DNA from 2 places in the Pseudoclavibacter sp. CFCC 13796 genome. Region 2 is predicted to be linked to the other one. Evidence: riboswitches for the same ligand, from Rfam matches in the RefSeq annotation. Region 2 holds a riboswitch; the other holds the start of a gene.
The links. Region 2 has a riboswitch for thiamine pyrophosphate ahead of F8O07_RS06115 (ABC transporter ATP-binding protein). Riboswitches for the same ligand answer to the same signal wherever they lie in the genome.
Positions count from the first base shown of each region.

Region 1: it holds a riboswitch for thiamine pyrophosphate, as region 2 does, so the genes downstream of both, F8O07_RS10070 (TenA family protein) here and F8O07_RS06115 (ABC transporter ATP-binding protein) in region 2, are expected to answer to the same signal.

Region 1 covers NZ_WBKD01000002.1:239,626-247,649, forward strand. Annotated here, with positions in the region: gene F8O07_RS10055 (cation:proton antiporter) at 1-879, shown strand, start outside; gene F8O07_RS10060 (FBP domain-containing protein) at 882-1,385, opposite strand; gene F8O07_RS10065 (hypothetical protein) at 1,591-2,043, opposite strand; TPP riboswitch at 2,111-2,222, shown strand; gene F8O07_RS10070 (TenA family protein) at 2,219-2,926, shown strand; gene F8O07_RS10075 (hypothetical protein) at 3,220-3,597, shown strand; tRNA gene F8O07_RS10080 (tRNA-Met) at 3,896-3,969, opposite strand; gene F8O07_RS10085 (sensor histidine kinase) at 4,497-5,831, shown strand; gene F8O07_RS10090 (response regulator) at 5,828-6,622, shown strand; gene F8O07_RS10095 (ABC transporter ATP-binding protein) at 6,795-7,583, shown strand; gene F8O07_RS10100 (ABC transporter permease) at 7,585-8,024, shown strand, end outside.
Region 2 covers NZ_WBKD01000001.1:1,378,042-1,386,065, reverse strand. Annotated here, with positions in the region: gene F8O07_RS06125 (ABC transporter substrate-binding protein) at 1-398, opposite strand, end outside; gene F8O07_RS06120 (ABC transporter permease) at 548-1,324, opposite strand; gene F8O07_RS06115 (ABC transporter ATP-binding protein) at 1,321-2,115, opposite strand; TPP riboswitch at 2,108-2,204, opposite strand; gene F8O07_RS06110 (LutC/YkgG family protein) at 2,271-2,903, opposite strand; gene F8O07_RS06105 (LutB/LldF family L-lactate oxidation iron-sulfur protein) at 2,900-4,564, opposite strand; gene F8O07_RS06100 ((Fe-S)-binding protein) at 4,561-5,343, opposite strand; gene F8O07_RS06095 (FadR/GntR family transcriptional regulator) at 5,528-6,202, shown strand; gene F8O07_RS06090 (L-lactate permease) at 6,325-8,024, shown strand, end outside.

The DNA.
Region 1 (8,024 bases), on a different contig from region 2:
GGCATGCTGCTGCCCATTCTGAAGGACGCCGGAGATCTGGGGTCACCCTTCGCGACGTCGGTCGTGGCCAACGGTGCGGTCGGAGAGTTTCTGCCGCTGATCATGATGTCGCTGCTGCTCTCGGGGCGCACGCTGAGCACGTCCCTGCTCGTGCTCGTCGTCTTCGCCGTGATCGCCGTGTTTCTGCTGTGGCTGGCGAATCGCATTCCGCATGCCCGACTGCACCGGTTCATCCGCGAGACTCAGCACACCAGCAGCCAGTTCGCGCTGCGCCTCGTGATCATGATCATGGGCGTCCTGATAGCCCTCGATCTGCTGTTGGGCATCGACACCCTGCTGGGCGCGTTCACTGCGGGCATGGTGCTGCGCGTGCTGCTCTCGGACGCCCCGCACGAGGATGCCGCATTCGTCGAATCGAAACTGCAGGGCATCGGCTTCGGGCTGCTCGTGCCAATCTTCTTCATCAACGCCGGCCTCGGCTTCGATCTGCAGGCGCTGTTCGCATCACCGATTCTTCTGCTCATCACCGTGAGTTCGGCGCTCGCGCTGTTCGTCGTGCGCGGCCTGCCCGGAATGCTCACCGCGGCACGAGACTCCTCGGCCCGGTCACGGTTTGCACTGGCTGCGTACACCGGCACCGCACTGCCGATTATCGTCGCAGCATCCACACTGGCCGTCTCGCAGCAGATCATCGGCAGCGGTCTGGCAGCCGCACTGATCGGCGGCGGCCTGCTCTCCGTGATCATCGGACCCGTCGTCGGCGCCACGCTGCACAAGGCCCAGGGGCAGACGAGCGCAGGCGGTCAGCGCGGCGACGCGGCGAGTGCCTCCCGAGATGAAGACCCGGGAGACACTCCGTTCGTCACCACGCTGGGCTAAACTCAGGCGGCGCCGAGCAGAGACTCGGCGAAGCCGGCGACCCGTGTGCGCAGGTCGTCGATGCGCTGCTGACGCGCGGCGAGCACGTCGTATCCCTTGTAGAACGCCGGCGGGTCGTTGCGCACGTTGTGCGAGCACTGAAAGTCGTCGCAGATCAAGGTGCCGACGGTGTCGCCACGGCGCCCCGCGGCCCCGGCGCGCTTCGCGCTCCAGAGCATGACCGGGTTCGGCAGCCGCACGTCACGACACCAATGGCACATGGTCGGTGTGCGAGGGGCAGCCGCGGCACGCGTCAGCAGCACGCCGACCGGGTCGCCGTCGAGTCGTGGCAGCACGACATAGGCGCGTCGCGCATACTTCGGGTCGCGCCAGCCCAGATAGTCGAGCTGCTGCCAGTCTTCGTCCGTGAGTGCGGCGAAGTCGTCGCGAAATGTGAGCTCTTTCGTCTCTCGCCGTGAGGCGTTGACGAACGAAGAGCGGATGAAGGATTCGGTGAGAGTCTGCATGAGTATGCCTTTCACGGCGCGCGGCATCGCAGAGACGCCGCTTCGCCGGGAGAAATGGTGAGTGAGTGATCAGGGTCGCTCGACCGCCGCGCCTGGCCGGATGTCAGGCACGGTGGGAGCATTCGCGCTAATCGTCGTCGGCGAGTGCTTCGCCGACGACCTCCTCGCGCTGTGCATACAGCTCTCGGTAGTTCACGCGGACAGTCTACTCAGATGCTCCCGCGGCGCGACGCACCAGCTCACGCACCTGAGTTTCCACCGCATCGTTCCAGGCCGCGAGGGCGAACGAGGTCGGCCAGATCGCACCGTCGTCGAGCTGCGCGTCTTCGCTGAAGCCGAGCGTCGCATACCGAGTGTCGAACTTGGACGACGGCTGCAGGAACACGATGACTTTGCCGTCACTGGCGTACGACGGGAACCCGTACCAGGTCTTGGCCTCGAGATGCGGAGCCTCGTCGGCCACGATCACGTGCAGACGCTGCGCGATCACCGCGTCGAGGCCGTCGAGCGCGTCGATCGCCGCGAGGCACGCCTCGTATTCGCGCGCCCGCTTCGCCGCGCCTTTGACGCCGCTGATCGAGCGCAGCTCTTCGGCGCGCTGGCGCATCGCCGCGCGCTCGCTCGCGCTGAACCCGTCGGTGTGGTCTGTGTCTGCCATGTGCGGTCTTTCTCTCGGGACGTGCTGCCAGCGTAATCGAGCCGCCCTGCGCCTGCTGCTACGCTCTTCAGTACCACACGGGTGCCCCGGTCACGGGGCTGAGATCGGGCTGCTGACGCCTGCGACCGTCGAACCTGTCCGGGTCATGCCGGCGAAGGAAGAATGGGAGTCATTCATGCACGCAACCACCACGCACGATCACAACGAGACGTCTGCTGCCCGCGCGAGCGGAGCATCCGCCGGAGAACGCTTCACCGACTCGCTGCGCGACGACAACGCGGCCAACTGGCAGGCGGTCGTCGGGCACCGCTTCGTCTCGGAGCTGTTCGACGGTTCGATCGACGACTCGGTGATGTGCCGGTATCTGATTCAGGATCACCGCTTTCTCGACGGCTTTCTGGCTCTGATCGGGGCGGCTGTGGCCAGCGCCGACACGTTGGATGCGCGGCTGCGGCTCGCCGCGTTCGCCGGCGACGTGGCGGGCGACGAGAGCACGTACTTTCTGCGCTGCTTCGCAAAGTTCGGGGTGAGCGAGGCCGACCACGCGAAGATTCCTGACACTGCGGCCACTGCCGGATTCAAACGGGTCTTTCGCGATGCCGCGGACACCCGGAACTACACCATCATTCTCTCGGTGCTGATGGTGTCGGAGTGGTCGTATCTAAGCTGGGCGATGCGGGCACCCGAGCAGGCACCCGCAAGCTTCGTGCATGCAGAGTGGATCACGCTGCACGACAACCCGCCGTTCAGACAGCTGGTCGAGTTTCTGCGCAGCGAACTCGATCGTGTCGGCCCGGCCCATGCCTCCGAGGCTCGGGAATTCTTCGGACGCACGGTGCAGCTCGAGCTCGACTTCTTCGATCAGTCGTACGAGCTGCGGTGACCTGCCGACTGGTGGACTCTGGCGCATACGACAAGGGCTGGTGAGTACCAGCCGGTGAGCGAGTACTCCCGCTGAGTCAGAACGGAGCGAGCTTCTGGGGCGAATCAGCGTATGTAATCGTTCTGCGGCCCTGTCTCGCACTCTTTGAGATCCTGAGTTTGCCGCAATGTCGAATCTCAGGGGACGGGTTAACCTCATCGTCCTCGGGAGTCAGAACTCGGAGGTGAGTGCTGTCAGCATAGACTCAGAGCATGGTCTTTCGACGTCCGGGTGCATGGATCTCGACTTTGGGCGTGACCGTCTGTGCGTCGCTCAGCCTCACTGGATGCGGCACCGCATGCTCGGCCGTCGGATATATGCAAACACTGACCGTTCATGTCGAGGACGAAGCCGGGGCAGTGCAGAAGGTGCGGGTCTGCGGTGGAGGCAATTGCCCGGATGACGCAACACTCGACGTCGATCCGAACATCGTCAGCGCCGAGAAATCCTCAGACGAGGTAGCCGTCTGGACTGCGACACTGAGTTATCCCGAGGAACCCCTGCTTGTCCAGCTCATCGGCAGCGATGGATCTGTGCTCGAGGAGAGGCTGGTCTCGCCAGACTGGCGACTGACCGGCGGGAACGAGCGTTGCGGCGGACCGGCTGCCGCTGAGGTCACCCTGCGCCCGTGAGCGGCATCCCATAGCCATGACTCTGATGCCTTTATACGGGCCATGACCGGTGAGTTTTTCAGCGGCAGAGCCTGGGCTGCATACTGCAGCTCGACTTCTTCGATCAGTCGTACGAGCTGCGGTGATCTGCAGTCTGGTGGGCTCTGGCACATGCGACACAGACTGGTGAGTACCAGCCGGTGAGCGCTGGCCGGCCAGACCTTGTGAGTGTTGGCAGGTCGGGCCCCGGCCGAGAAATGCAGAAGGTCGGAAACCCAATTGGGTTTCCGACCTTCTGCGCACCGCGTCGGCGCATCTGTTGCGGGGGCTGGATTTGAACCAACGACCTCCGGGTTATGAGCCCGGCGAGCTACCGAACTGCTCCACCCCGCGGCACAAGAGATAACAGTAGCACCAATGTGCGTCTGCGTCCACCCTGCGCCGGTTCGGGGCTGACTCGTCCACCTCTTTCCCCTTTTCTTTCCGCATCGAGACATGGCAAATGTCGGCCTGTGGCATCCAGACATGGAACTTGGCATGGATCGATGTCTCAGGCGTGCATTTCCCATGTCTGGATGCGGGGATGGCTGGGTTTGCCGTGGAAGACCGGCAGCGGAAGACGAGGCAGCGCCAGGGCGGAGACTGGAAGAGTGGCAGAGGCGGGGTGGCGAGGGCGGGCGGCGGCGGCGCTGAGCGAAACCTCCTCCTGTGGGATGACCCGGTGCATGGAGCCGCACCCTACAGTTGAGGATGTGAGCAGACCGACGACCTCGAACTCTGAATCCGAGCCGACTCCGGCCGTCCGGATTCCAGTGCCCGCCGAGGATGCTTCAGCAGTGACTTCAGAGGCGACAGCACGGACAGCCCCAGCAGGCGCACCGTCAGCAAGCACACCAGCAGCAGCACGCGCAGCACTACCGATGGCAGCAGCACCCATAGCAGCACCGCTGACAGCGACGACGGCGTTCACCCATCGCCCGCGCCGAGGAATGGTCGGTCGCGTGCTGCACTGGTTCGCGAGCCATGTGCAGCTGGTCGACACACTGTTGGTCGCCGCACTCTCTGCGATTCTGGTTCTGCCCTTCGCCCTGGTGGGCATTGGCAGCACCTTCGACCACACGAACTGGCAGAACGACACCTGGACAGGCTTTCTCATCTCAGTGCTCGTCACGCTGCCGCTGATCTGGCGGCGCACCCGTACCGTGCCGGCTGCGATCGCGATGGCCTCAGTCTGCGTGGTGCAGGTCGCACTCGGCGTGCAGGTGGTGCCCGCCGACGCACTCGTGCTCATGATGGTCTATGCGCTGGCCGCCTACGCCCCACGATGGGCTTCGATCAGCGGGTTCTGGCTGGCGATCGCCGGTGCCGCCGCCCTCATCGTGCGGTACCGCGCGATGCCGGTGCTGACATCGACCGACTCCGCAGAGGGGATTCAGGAACCTGCACAGCCGCTGTTCCAGATCGTCCTGGCCGTCACCATCTTCTTCGGCTTCATCGCCGCATCGGTCACCGCGGCCTGGCTGCTCGGTGCGATCACCCGCAACCGCATCAGTCAGCAGCGTGAACTGCGCGAGCACGCCGAACGTCTCGAGATTCAGCAGCAGCAGGAACGCGACCTCGCCGCAGCAGACGAACGCGCCCGCATCGCCCGCGAGATGCACGACGTCGTCGCTCACTCACTCTCGGTGATGATCACCCAGGCCGACGGCGCCCGCTACGCGTCGCAGAACGACCCCGAGGTCGCCCGGCGCACCCTCGAGACCATCGCCGAGACCGGCCGTTCGTCGCTGCACGAGATGCGACGCCTCTTGGGAGTGCTGCACGACGACTCCGGCGCCGAGACACGGCCGATGCCCACCATCGCCGACATCCCCGACCTCGTCGACACCGTGCAGCTGTCAGGAACCCGCGCGAAGCTCACCGTCAGCGGCGACGCCACCCGCGCCGCCCGTCTCACCGCCGGTGCCCAGCTCGTGGCCTACCGGGTGGTGCAGGAGGCCCTCACCAACATCCTTAAGCACGCGGGCCCCGAACCGCAGGCGACCGTGACTCTGCGCTGGGGCGAACAGATGCTGCAGCTGCAGATCGACGACGACGGTCGTGGCGCCCTGAGCAGCGACGACGGAGCAGGCAACGGCCTGCGCGGCATGCGCGAACGCCTCGCCCTCTATGACGGAAGTGTGCAGGCGGGCCCGCGCGCCGGCGGCGGCTTCAGCGTGCACGCGACGCTGCCCTACGAGAACGGAGCCTCATGACCACGCCCGCCTTCGATCGCGCACAGACCGGCCCGGCAGAAACGTCGCGAAACGACGCTTCGCACATCGACGTCGCGATCGTCGACGACCAGGCGCTCGTGCGCGGCGGGCTGGGCATGCTGGTCGACTCCCAGCCAGATCTCACGGTCACCGTGCAGGCAGACAACGGGCGGGATGCCGTCGAAAAGCTGCGAGCGCACCCCGCCGACGTCGTGCTGATGGACGTGCGCATGCCGATCATGGACGGCATCGCTGCGACGGCCCGAGTGCTCGCCGACCACCCCGAGACGCGGGTGATCGTGCTCACCACCTTCGACCTCGACGAATACGTGCTGCGGGCGATCGAGGCGGGAGCCAGCGGCTTTCTGCTCAAAGACGCCCGCCCCGAAGAGCTGCTTGCAGCCATTCGCACCGTGTGCCGCGGCGATGCCGTGATCTCGCCGTCGATGACGCGTCGCCTGCTGGCGCACGTCGTGCCGATGCTGCAGACCAGAGCAGCGGCGGATGCCGGAGCCCGCCCGCCCCGCTCCCCCGCGCCCGCAGACCTCCCGAGCACCGCATCCGCCCGCGCCGCGATCGCGACGCTCACACCACGAGAACGCGAGGTTCTGGTGCTGATGAGCGAAGCGCTGTCGAACGCCGAGATCGCCGCCCGACTGCATCTGTCCGAGACCACGGTGAAGACGCACGTGGGCCACGTGCTGATGAAGCTCGATGCGCGGGATCGCGTGCAGGCCGTCGTACAGGCCTTCCACGCGGGCATCGCGGCGCCCGCGCCTGAGTTCGGCTGATGGCGACGATCTGCTGAGCGCAGACAGGCACACCCCGAGCAGGGAATCTCCTCCTGCAGGATGAGCTCTCGAGAATCCTCCTTCGGCATGACGCGCACGCCGATGTGCTCGACGATGCTGTGGGTATCAGGTCGCAGCAGGCTCGCTCGGCCGAACACCACAGAGGAGCGTCATGACCCCGGATTCAGACCCGACCATCCCGGTTCGCACCATCTCAGCGCGCACAGCAGACAGCGTCGAGACCGCCGTGCGCGCCGTCGACCTGTTCAAGGTCTACGGCCGCGGCGACACCCAGGTCACCGCCATCGACCACGTCGACGTGCGTTTCGGTCGTGGCGAGTTCACCGCCATCATGGGCCCGTCGGGCTCGGGCAAGTCATCGCTGATGCACGTGCTCGCCGGTCTCGACACCGCGACCTCGGGACAGGCATGGATCGGCGGCACCGAGGTGACCGGCCTGCACGACCGCCAGCTCACCCAACTGCGCCGCGACCAGGTGGGCTTCGTCTTTCAGTCGTTCAACCTCGTGCCCACGCTGACCACCGAGCAGAACATCACGTTGCCCGCTCGTCTCGCCCGACAGCGCGTCGATCAGGAGTGGTTCGCCGAGGTCGTGCACCGCCTCGGTCTGCAGAAGCGGCTGAAGCACCGCCCGAGCGAACTCAGCGGCGGTCAGCAGCAGCGCGTGGCGATCGCCCGCGCCCTGCTCACTCGCCCCGATGTGATCTTCGCCGACGAGCCGACCGGCAACCTCGACTCGACGTCGGGTGCCGAGGTGCTCACGCTGCTGCGCCGCAGCACCCGTGAGATGAGTCAGACCATCATCATGGTGACCCACGACCCGGTCGCCGCTTCGTACGCAGACCGTGTGCTGGTGATCGTCGACGGGCGCATCGCCGACGACCTGCGCGGCGCCGACACCGACCAGATCATGCAGGCGCTCAGCCGGCTGGGGGCGTGAGATGCTGCGCACGACTCTCTCCACTCTGCGCGCACACTGGTCGCGCCTTGTCGCCGTCGCCATTGCGGTGGTGCTCGCCGTCGCGTTCGTCGCGGCGACGCTCATGCTCAACGCCTCCTTTCAGCAGACGCTGCGGAACACGCTGGGCTCGGATCTGACCAACGCCGACGTGCTCGTCGAGCCGCAGCCTGTCGGCGCGAACGACGCCGACCACGGCGACGACGGTGGCGACGAGGCGGGCGCAGGCGGAGCATCCGCCGCACGGCTCACCGTCGGCCAGCTGCACGCGGTGCAGCACCTGCCGCAGGTCGAGGCGGTCGGGGCCGATCAGACCGCCTCGCTCGCTCTCGCGCACGATGGGCGCAGCCAGCCCGTGTCTGCCAGTGTGCAGCTGCCGACGCCGCTGCGCCCACACGCACTGGTCGCCGGCGCATGGGTGAC
Region 2 (8,024 bases):
GGAACGAGCGCGCCCACCGAGATGACGTCGAGCCCCTCCCCCTCGGCGATCAGGGTGTCGGGCTCGTACGAGATCGCCAGATCGGTCTGACCGAGGCTGACCATCTTCGCGGCGTCTGCGGTGCCGCTCGGCGTGGTGAAGTCCACCTTGACCCCGGCCTGCTCGTACGCTCCGGTGTGCTGCGCCGTATAGAGCGACACGTGGTCGGGGTTCGGCGTCCAGTCGAGCAGCACGCTCACCGGGTCGAGGCCGTCTGAGGCGGCCGAATCCTGCTGCTGGCTCGAGCATCCGCTCAGCGCCAGGCTGAACGCGGCGGCTCCGGCGACGAGCCCCATGCCCATCGATCGGCGGATGCCTGCATGCGCCCGCCTCTGGGACGCGGTCTGCGAGGTGATCATTGTCTCTCCTTCGTCTTCTCTGTGGTATCGGTTCGTGGAAGTGGTATCGGTTCTGGGAGGTGGCATCGGTACCGGGATTCTGGGTGTGACGGCCCGGGTCGGTGCGCCGATCGATCGGCGTGATCGCCGACGTCGCCCGAGGTCGGGGCTCAGCGCAGGCTGTCACGCTGCCAGCCGCACACCAGGCGTTCGGCGAGCAGCGTCAGCAGATACAGGGCGGCCGTCATGGCGGTGAGCAGCACGACCTCGGCGAAGACGAAGTCGGTGCGCAGTCTGGGAATCGCCTGGATCAGGTGATAGCCCAGACCATTGCTCGATCCGGCGTACTCGCCGAAGACTGCGGCCACGGGAGCGAAGGTCACCGAGATGCGCAGCCCGGCGAAGCCCTGCGGCAGTGCGAATGGCATCCGCACGCGCCAGAAAAGCGCGCTCGGGCTTGCCCACAGCGTGCGCATCGTGTCGATCAGTCGCGGGTCGACGCTCTGCAGGCCCGACAGCAGGCTGACAGTCACCGGAAAGAAGCAGAGCAGCGCGACGATCACCACCTTCGACGCGATGCCGTAGCCGAGCGCGATCGTGAGAATCGGGGCGAAGACCATGACCGGCACTGTCTGCGTGCCGATCAGCAGGGGTTCGAGAGCGCTGCGCAGCGGCTTCACCGCGAAGACCGTGACCGAGATGACGCCGGCGGCGAGAACGCCGACCAGCAGGCCGAGCACAGTCTCACTGCCGGTCACGAGAGTGGCCGACCACAGCGTGCCCCAGTAGCGGCCGAGTGCCACGATGACGTCCTGCGGGGCCGGAACGAGGTATTTCGGCACTCCGAGCCACGTGGTGGCCCCCCACCACACGGCCAGCACGATCACGACCGCAGTGGCCGGCGGCAGCACCCGGTGCAGGCGGCTCTGTGCGTTGCGCGTGTTCATCGCCGCATCGCCCCCTCTGCGGACAGCGCGGTCAGCAGACCGGTGCGCGCAGCGGCCAGATCGACGTCTGCGAGCAGCTCGGTGCGCGAGCGAGGATCGCCGAACCAGCCGCGACTCTCAGCGGTCACGCGCGCAGGCCGTCCGGCCAGCACGAGCACCCGATCAGCCAGCAGCAGGGCTTCGTCGACGTCGTGGGTGACCAGCACGAGCGTGGTCTGTCGATCGCGCAGCCGCTCGCGCAGCCAGGTCTGACCGTCGGCACGGGTGATCGCGTCGAGGGCTCCCAGGGGCTCATCGGCGAGCAGGACGGGTTTGTCGGCGGCGAGGGCGCGCAGCAGAGCAGCACGCTGTCGCATGCCGCCGCTCAGCTCATGCGGGCGGCGGTGCGCGACCGAGCCGAGCCCCCACTGCTCGACCAGTGGACGCACCTGCTCGCGTGCGGCTGACCTGGAGACGCCGCGATTGCGCAGCGGCATCGCGACGTTGTCGACCAGGGAGAGCCACGGCAGCAGGGAGTCGCCCTGAGGCATGAGCGCACAGCTGCGCACTCGTTCGGCCGGATCGGAGTGATCGAGCACCCGGACCGTGCCTGCGTCTGGTGTGAGCAGCCCGGCGATCACCGAGAGGGCGGTGGTCTTGCCGCAGCCGGAACGACCGATCACGGCGACGTGCTCGCCGGTCTGGATGCTCAGGCGCAGTTCTTCGAGCACCGGCGCCGCTGCGCCCTCAGGCGTGTAGGCCACGTCGCTGACGACGACTGCGGTGTCGGATTCGACGCGCGTCGATTCCATCGTGTGACATCCCTCCGCTCGTGTGAACGAGATCAGGTTCAGCGGGTCTCATCTCAGCTCCAGATCTCGGAGCACCCCGTGTCTTCGTCGAAAGCGTAGCAGACCCCGGTCGGCACACGGCCGACCGGGGTCTGGGTTTGCTCAGTCTGGGCGAGTCACTCGGCCGAGACGATCACCACGATCAGGGTGCGCGGGCCGTGCACGCCTTCGACGCGCTGCAGCTCGATGTCCGAGGTCGCAGAGGGCCCGGCGATCATCGTGATCGGCCGTTCCGGCACCAGCCGCCGAATCGCCGCCGGCATGTCGACGACGATCTCTGCATCCTGCACCACACACACGTGCACATCGGGCACCAGCGTCAGGGCGCGGCGGCCCTGGGTGCCGCTGCCGTCGAGAAAGATCGTGCCGCTGATCGAGCAGGCCACGGCCGCTCCGGTGACGATGGCATCGAGGCTGTCGAGCGATGCGGCAGGGATCGACGCGTCGTCGACCTGCACCTCGCCCGCGTAGTCTCCCAGCCAGCTGCGATCCAGTGCCGGCGGGATGCCGACGCGGCTCGCCTGCACGGAGGCGAGGGCCGAGGCGACCTCTGCCCCGATGGTGCTCGGCGTGGCGCGCCGCACCTCGGCCTTGTAGTCTTCGAGCCGATCGATCAGCAGATCGATGCGTTCAGCGTCGGGCAGCTCGATCTCGGCGTCATAGTCGCGCACCACGGGCTCGACCACCGGCGGCGCGATCCGCAGCGCGTCTTTAATGCGATCCAGGATGTCTTCGCGTGCGGTGTTCACTTTGTGCTCCCCTGCGTGCTGCTTCGTTCTTCGGACTGCTCAAACGGCGCCGCGGGGCCCCCGAAGCCTGCGGGCATGGGCCTGCGCTCCCAATCGGCGTCTCGCTGGGCGTCCTGGTTGCCCGGGCGCTGCGTCAGATCGGCCTGCACGGCGCTGGAACGCGCCTGCTCGGCCGCCAGCTCACGTTTGGCATCCGCGGTCTTGAACCACTCGCGAGCCGAGTGCTTCGCCGGCGCCGGAAAGTCGCGGGCGTCCGTCCAGCCGCCCAAGAGCCCGGGCAGCTTGGTGATCTTCTTGTCAGGGCCAGCCACGATGCGGCCGCCGATGCTGGCCGCCTTCTGCGCCGCATGCCAGCGTTTGCCGGAGCTCATGGCCGACGCCACGGTCTTGAGCATCGGCTTCTCGAGCCCGGAGCCGACGGTGTTGACCTTCTGGTCGCGCAGTTCGACGAGGATCGACGGGATGTCGATCTTGACCGGGCAGACCTCGTAGCAGGCCCCGCACAGGCTCGACGCGTAAGGCAGCGAGCTGTTGGGGTCGTGTGAGTCCTCCATGCCCGTCAGCAGCGGCGAGAGAATGGCTCCGATCGGGCCCGGGTAGGTCGATCCGTAGGCGTGTCCGCCGGCGTGTTCGTAGACCGGGCAGACGTTCAGGCATGCCGAGCAGCGAATGCACTTGAGCGCCTCGCGTCCCATGCCGTCGGCGAGAGCGTGGGTGCGGCCGTTGTCGAGCAGCACGAGGTGGAACTCCTGCGGGCCGTCACCAGGGGTAACGCCGGTCCACAGTGAGGTGTAGGGATTCATGCGCTCGCCGGTGGACGAGCGCGGCAGCAGCTGGGTGAAGACCTCGAGGTCGTTGAAGCGAGGCAGCAGCTTCTCGATGCCCATGACGGTGACCAGTGTGTCGGGCAGGGTCAGGTTCATACGCCCGTTGCCCTCCGACTCGAAGATCGAGAGCGTGCCGGTCTCGGCGATGCCGAAGTTCGCACCCGAGATCGCGATCTTCGAGGTCAGGAACTTCTCTCGCAGAAAGCGACGGCTCGCCTCAGCCAGATGGGCGGGGTTGTCGTCGAGCTCGGGGTCGACGCCCGGCATCTCTTTGAGAAAGATGTCGCGCACCTCGCTGCGGTTGCGATGGATGGCCGGCACCAGAATGTGGGAGGGCTTGTCGTGCCCGAGCTGGACGATGAGTTCGGCCAGGTCGGTCTCTTGAGCATGAATGCCGTGCTCTTCGAGGTACTCGTTCAGGCCGATCTCCTGCGTGGCCATCGACTTGATCTTGAGCACCTCCTTCGCGCCGTGATCGGCGACGATGCCGCGCACGATCTCGTTCGCCTCTGCGGCGTCACGAGCCCAGTGCACCTGGCCGCCGTGTTCGGTCACCTTCTCTTCCAGCTGCTCGAGCAGATCGGGCAGGTTGGCGAGCACCTCGCGCTTGATGCGCGAACCGGCCTCACGCAGACGCTGCCAGTCGGGCATCTCGTCGACGACGTGCTGACGCTTGTCGCGGATCTTGTGCGTGGCGAAGTTCAGGTTGCGGCGCAGCTGCTCATTGGCGAGCTCGTGCACCGCTGCCTGCTGGAACTTCTCTGTGCCGCGCAGGTTGCCGACCCCTGCCGGGGCGACCGGCGGAACCGCCGGCATGCCGAGGAACGTGGTCATGCGGCCACCTCCTCGCCGAGCAACGTGATCGAGCGATCGGCGTCGGCATGCGTCGAGGCCAGGATCTGCGCGAGGTGGATCGTCTTCGTCCCCAGCTGCAGGCGCGACATGGCTCCGCCGATGTTCGTCAGGCACGAGGCGTCCCCGGCGGCGCAGTACTCTGCGCCGGTCTCTTCGATGTGCTTGACCTTGTCTTCGACCATCGCGGTCGAGGTCGCGGCGTTCTTGACGGCGAAGGTGCCGCCGAAGCCGCAGCACTCCTTTGCGAAGGGCAGCTCGCGCAGCTCAAGGCCCTCGACGTTCTGCAGCAGTCGGTACGGGCGCGAGCCCACCTGGATCATGCGCAGCGAGTGGCAGGTGGGATGGTAGGTCACAGTGTGCGGAAAGTAGGCTCCGACGTCGGTGAGACCGAGCACGTCGACGATGAACTCGGCGAGGTCGTACGTCTTGTCATTGACCGACGAGACCTCTCGGCTCAGCGCCTCGTCGCCGAACTTTCCGGCGATCATCGGATGCTGGTGTCGCACCGACCCTGTGCACGAGCCGCTCGGCAGCACCACGGCGTCGATCGACGAGTCGCCGAAGACGTCGACGTAGTTCTGCACCAGCGGCAGAGAGTCTTTCTGGTAGCCCGTGTTGATGTGCATCTGGCCGCAGCAGGTCTGTCCCTCGGGGAACACCGCCTCGTGGCCGAGTCTGGTGATCAGACGAGCCGTCGCCCTGATCACATCTGGATAGAGCGTGTCGACCAGACACGTTCCGAAAATTCCCACTCGCATGGAGTGCCTCCGTTCGCTGCGACTGACAGAATCAGCTGGCGGCTGTGCCCGGGAACCGGCGTCGACACTGTGGTCTGACCACACTTTCGACGAGCGGGCGCCGCTGGAGTCCATGCCACCACTTTCGCGGAAACGCGGCAATGTAGGGTATCCTCATCTCGCTATGAGAGCACATGAGACGGTGATGTCCTGGGTCAGAGACCAGCTTGCTGCGGGTACGCTCGCGGTCGGCGATCGTCTGCCCGGAGAACGCCAGCTCGCCGAGCAGCTCGGGGTCTCACGCAGCACGGTTCGAGAGGGCCTGCGCATTCTCGAGGCACTCGGCACGCTCACCTCTGCGACGGGCTCAGGCCCGAACTCCGGCACCATCGTGATCGCCGAGCCGCAGCAGGCTCTCGCACTCGCGCTCGGAATGCAGCTCAGCTCACGCAGTGTGCGATTCGAAGACGTCGTACACACCCGTCTGCTGCTCGAGTCTTGGGTCGCAGGCCACGCCGACCCCGGTTACACCGACTGGGAGGTGGCCCAGCGTCTGCTCGATCGTATGGCCGACCCCGACCTTCCCGTCGAGCAGTATCTGGCGCTGGACGCCAGCTTTCACGCCGCGCTCGCAGACGCTGCGGCCAATCCGCTCATCTCCACGCTCATGGACGGCATGCGCACGGCAATCGCCGACCACACACTCGACCGCGCAAGACAGCTGCCAGACTGGCCGACCACCGCACGCACTCTGCACGCCGAGCACACCGGCATCCTCGAGGCGTTTCGTCGCGGCGACCACGAGGCGGCGACGCGCCTGGTGACCGACCACATCACGGGCTACTACCAGCTGACCGAGGCCCACACAGCAGCGGCCTGACCCGCTCCTGAGACACTAACCGTATTTCACGACTTGACGTGGTCTGACCACGCCAGATAATCTGCCCGAACGACGCATCTGCGTCTCTAACGTCCGACTTCTCGAAGGAGAGAATCACGACCATGTCGCCCTCAGACACCGCGGTCCTGCTTAGCGATGGCTTCACTCCCAATCTGGAGTCAAGCCTCATCGGCGGCAGCCTTCCGCTTACTGCTCTCGTCTCACTCATCCCACTCGTGGTGTTCTTCGTGCTGTTGGGAGGGTTCAAGATCAGTGCTCTGCGCTCCGGTCTCGGAGCGCTGCTGACGGCGATGCTCGTCGCCATCTTCGGTATGAAGATGTCGGTCGGGCTCACCTTCGCCGCAGCGACCCAGGGAGCGGTCTTCGGCCTGTTCCCGATCATGTGGATCGTCATCACGGCGATCTGGTTCTACGAGGTCACCGTGCTCAGCGGGCGCAGCGACGACCTGCGACGCATCTTCTCGAGCGTCGGTCGCGGCGACATGCGCATCCAGGCTGTGCTGATCGCCTTCTGCTTCGGCGGCCTGCTCGAGGCGCTCGCCGGATTCGGCGCGCCCGTCGCGATCACCGGTGTGATGCTGGTGGCGCTCGGTCTGCCGCCGCTGCGCGCCGCGCTCGCGGTGCTGGTCGCGAACACCGCCCCGGTCGCCTTCGGCGCCATGGCCGTGCCGATCACCACCGCCGGCAACCTGACCGCCGGTGACGGCGACAAGCGGGCCCAGGCCGAGGCGATCGCACAGGTCGTCGGCGTGCAGACCCCATTGATCGCATGGGTTGTGCCGATTCTGCTGCTGCTCATCCTCGACGGCTTCCGCGGTGTGCGACAGCTCTGGTTCCCCGCACTGGTGACCGGCCTCACCTTCTCTGTGCTGCAGTGGTGGTGCGCTCACCACTTCGTCTACGAGCTCACGGACGTCGTCGCTGCACTGGGCGGCTTCCTGATCGCCACCATCCTGCTCAAGTTCTGGAAGCCCACGACCCCCGAAGATCAGATGTCGAAGGTCAAAGAAGAGCCGCTCACCGGCGTGCGTGTCTGGATGGCTCTGCTGCCGTACATCATCGTCATCGCACTCTTCGGCTTCACCAAGCTCTGGACGATGGGCGCCAACATTCCGAAGCTGCTGGCAGGCACCGACCTGAAGATTCCCTGGCCCGGCCTCAGCCAGAGTCTGATGACCGCCGACGGCAAGATCTCTTCGTCGGCCACGTACACACTGACATGGCTGTCGTCGCCCGGTACGACGCTGCTGATCGCCGGAATCATCGTCGCCATCGTGTTCAGCATCTTCACCGCAGGCGGCAAGTTCAGCATGACAGTCGGGCAGGCTCTCGCAGAGTTCTGGCACACCATCGTGAAGTCGCGCATCTCGCTGGCCACGGTTGCCACCGTGCTGTCGATCGCGTACGTCATGAATCTCTCCGGGCAGACCATCTGGATCGGTCAGTGGCTCGCCGCAACCGGCGTGTTCTTCGCCTTCCTGTCGCCGATCCTCGGCTGGCTCGGCACGGCGGTCACCGGGTCAGACACCTCGGCGAACGCTCTCTTCGCGAAGCTGCAGCAGACGGCTGCTCACCAGATCGGCATCAATGAGCACCTGCTCACGGCTGCCAACACGTCAGGCGGCGTCGTGGGCAAGATGATCAGCCCGCAGAACCTGACGATCGCCGCAACGTCTGTCGATCTCAAGGGTCAGGAGTCGACCATTCTGCGCAAGGCGCTCCCCTGGTCGCTCGGTCTGCTGCTGGTCGTCTGCATCATCGTGTTCCTGCAGTCGACACCGGTGCTCGGCTGGATGATCCC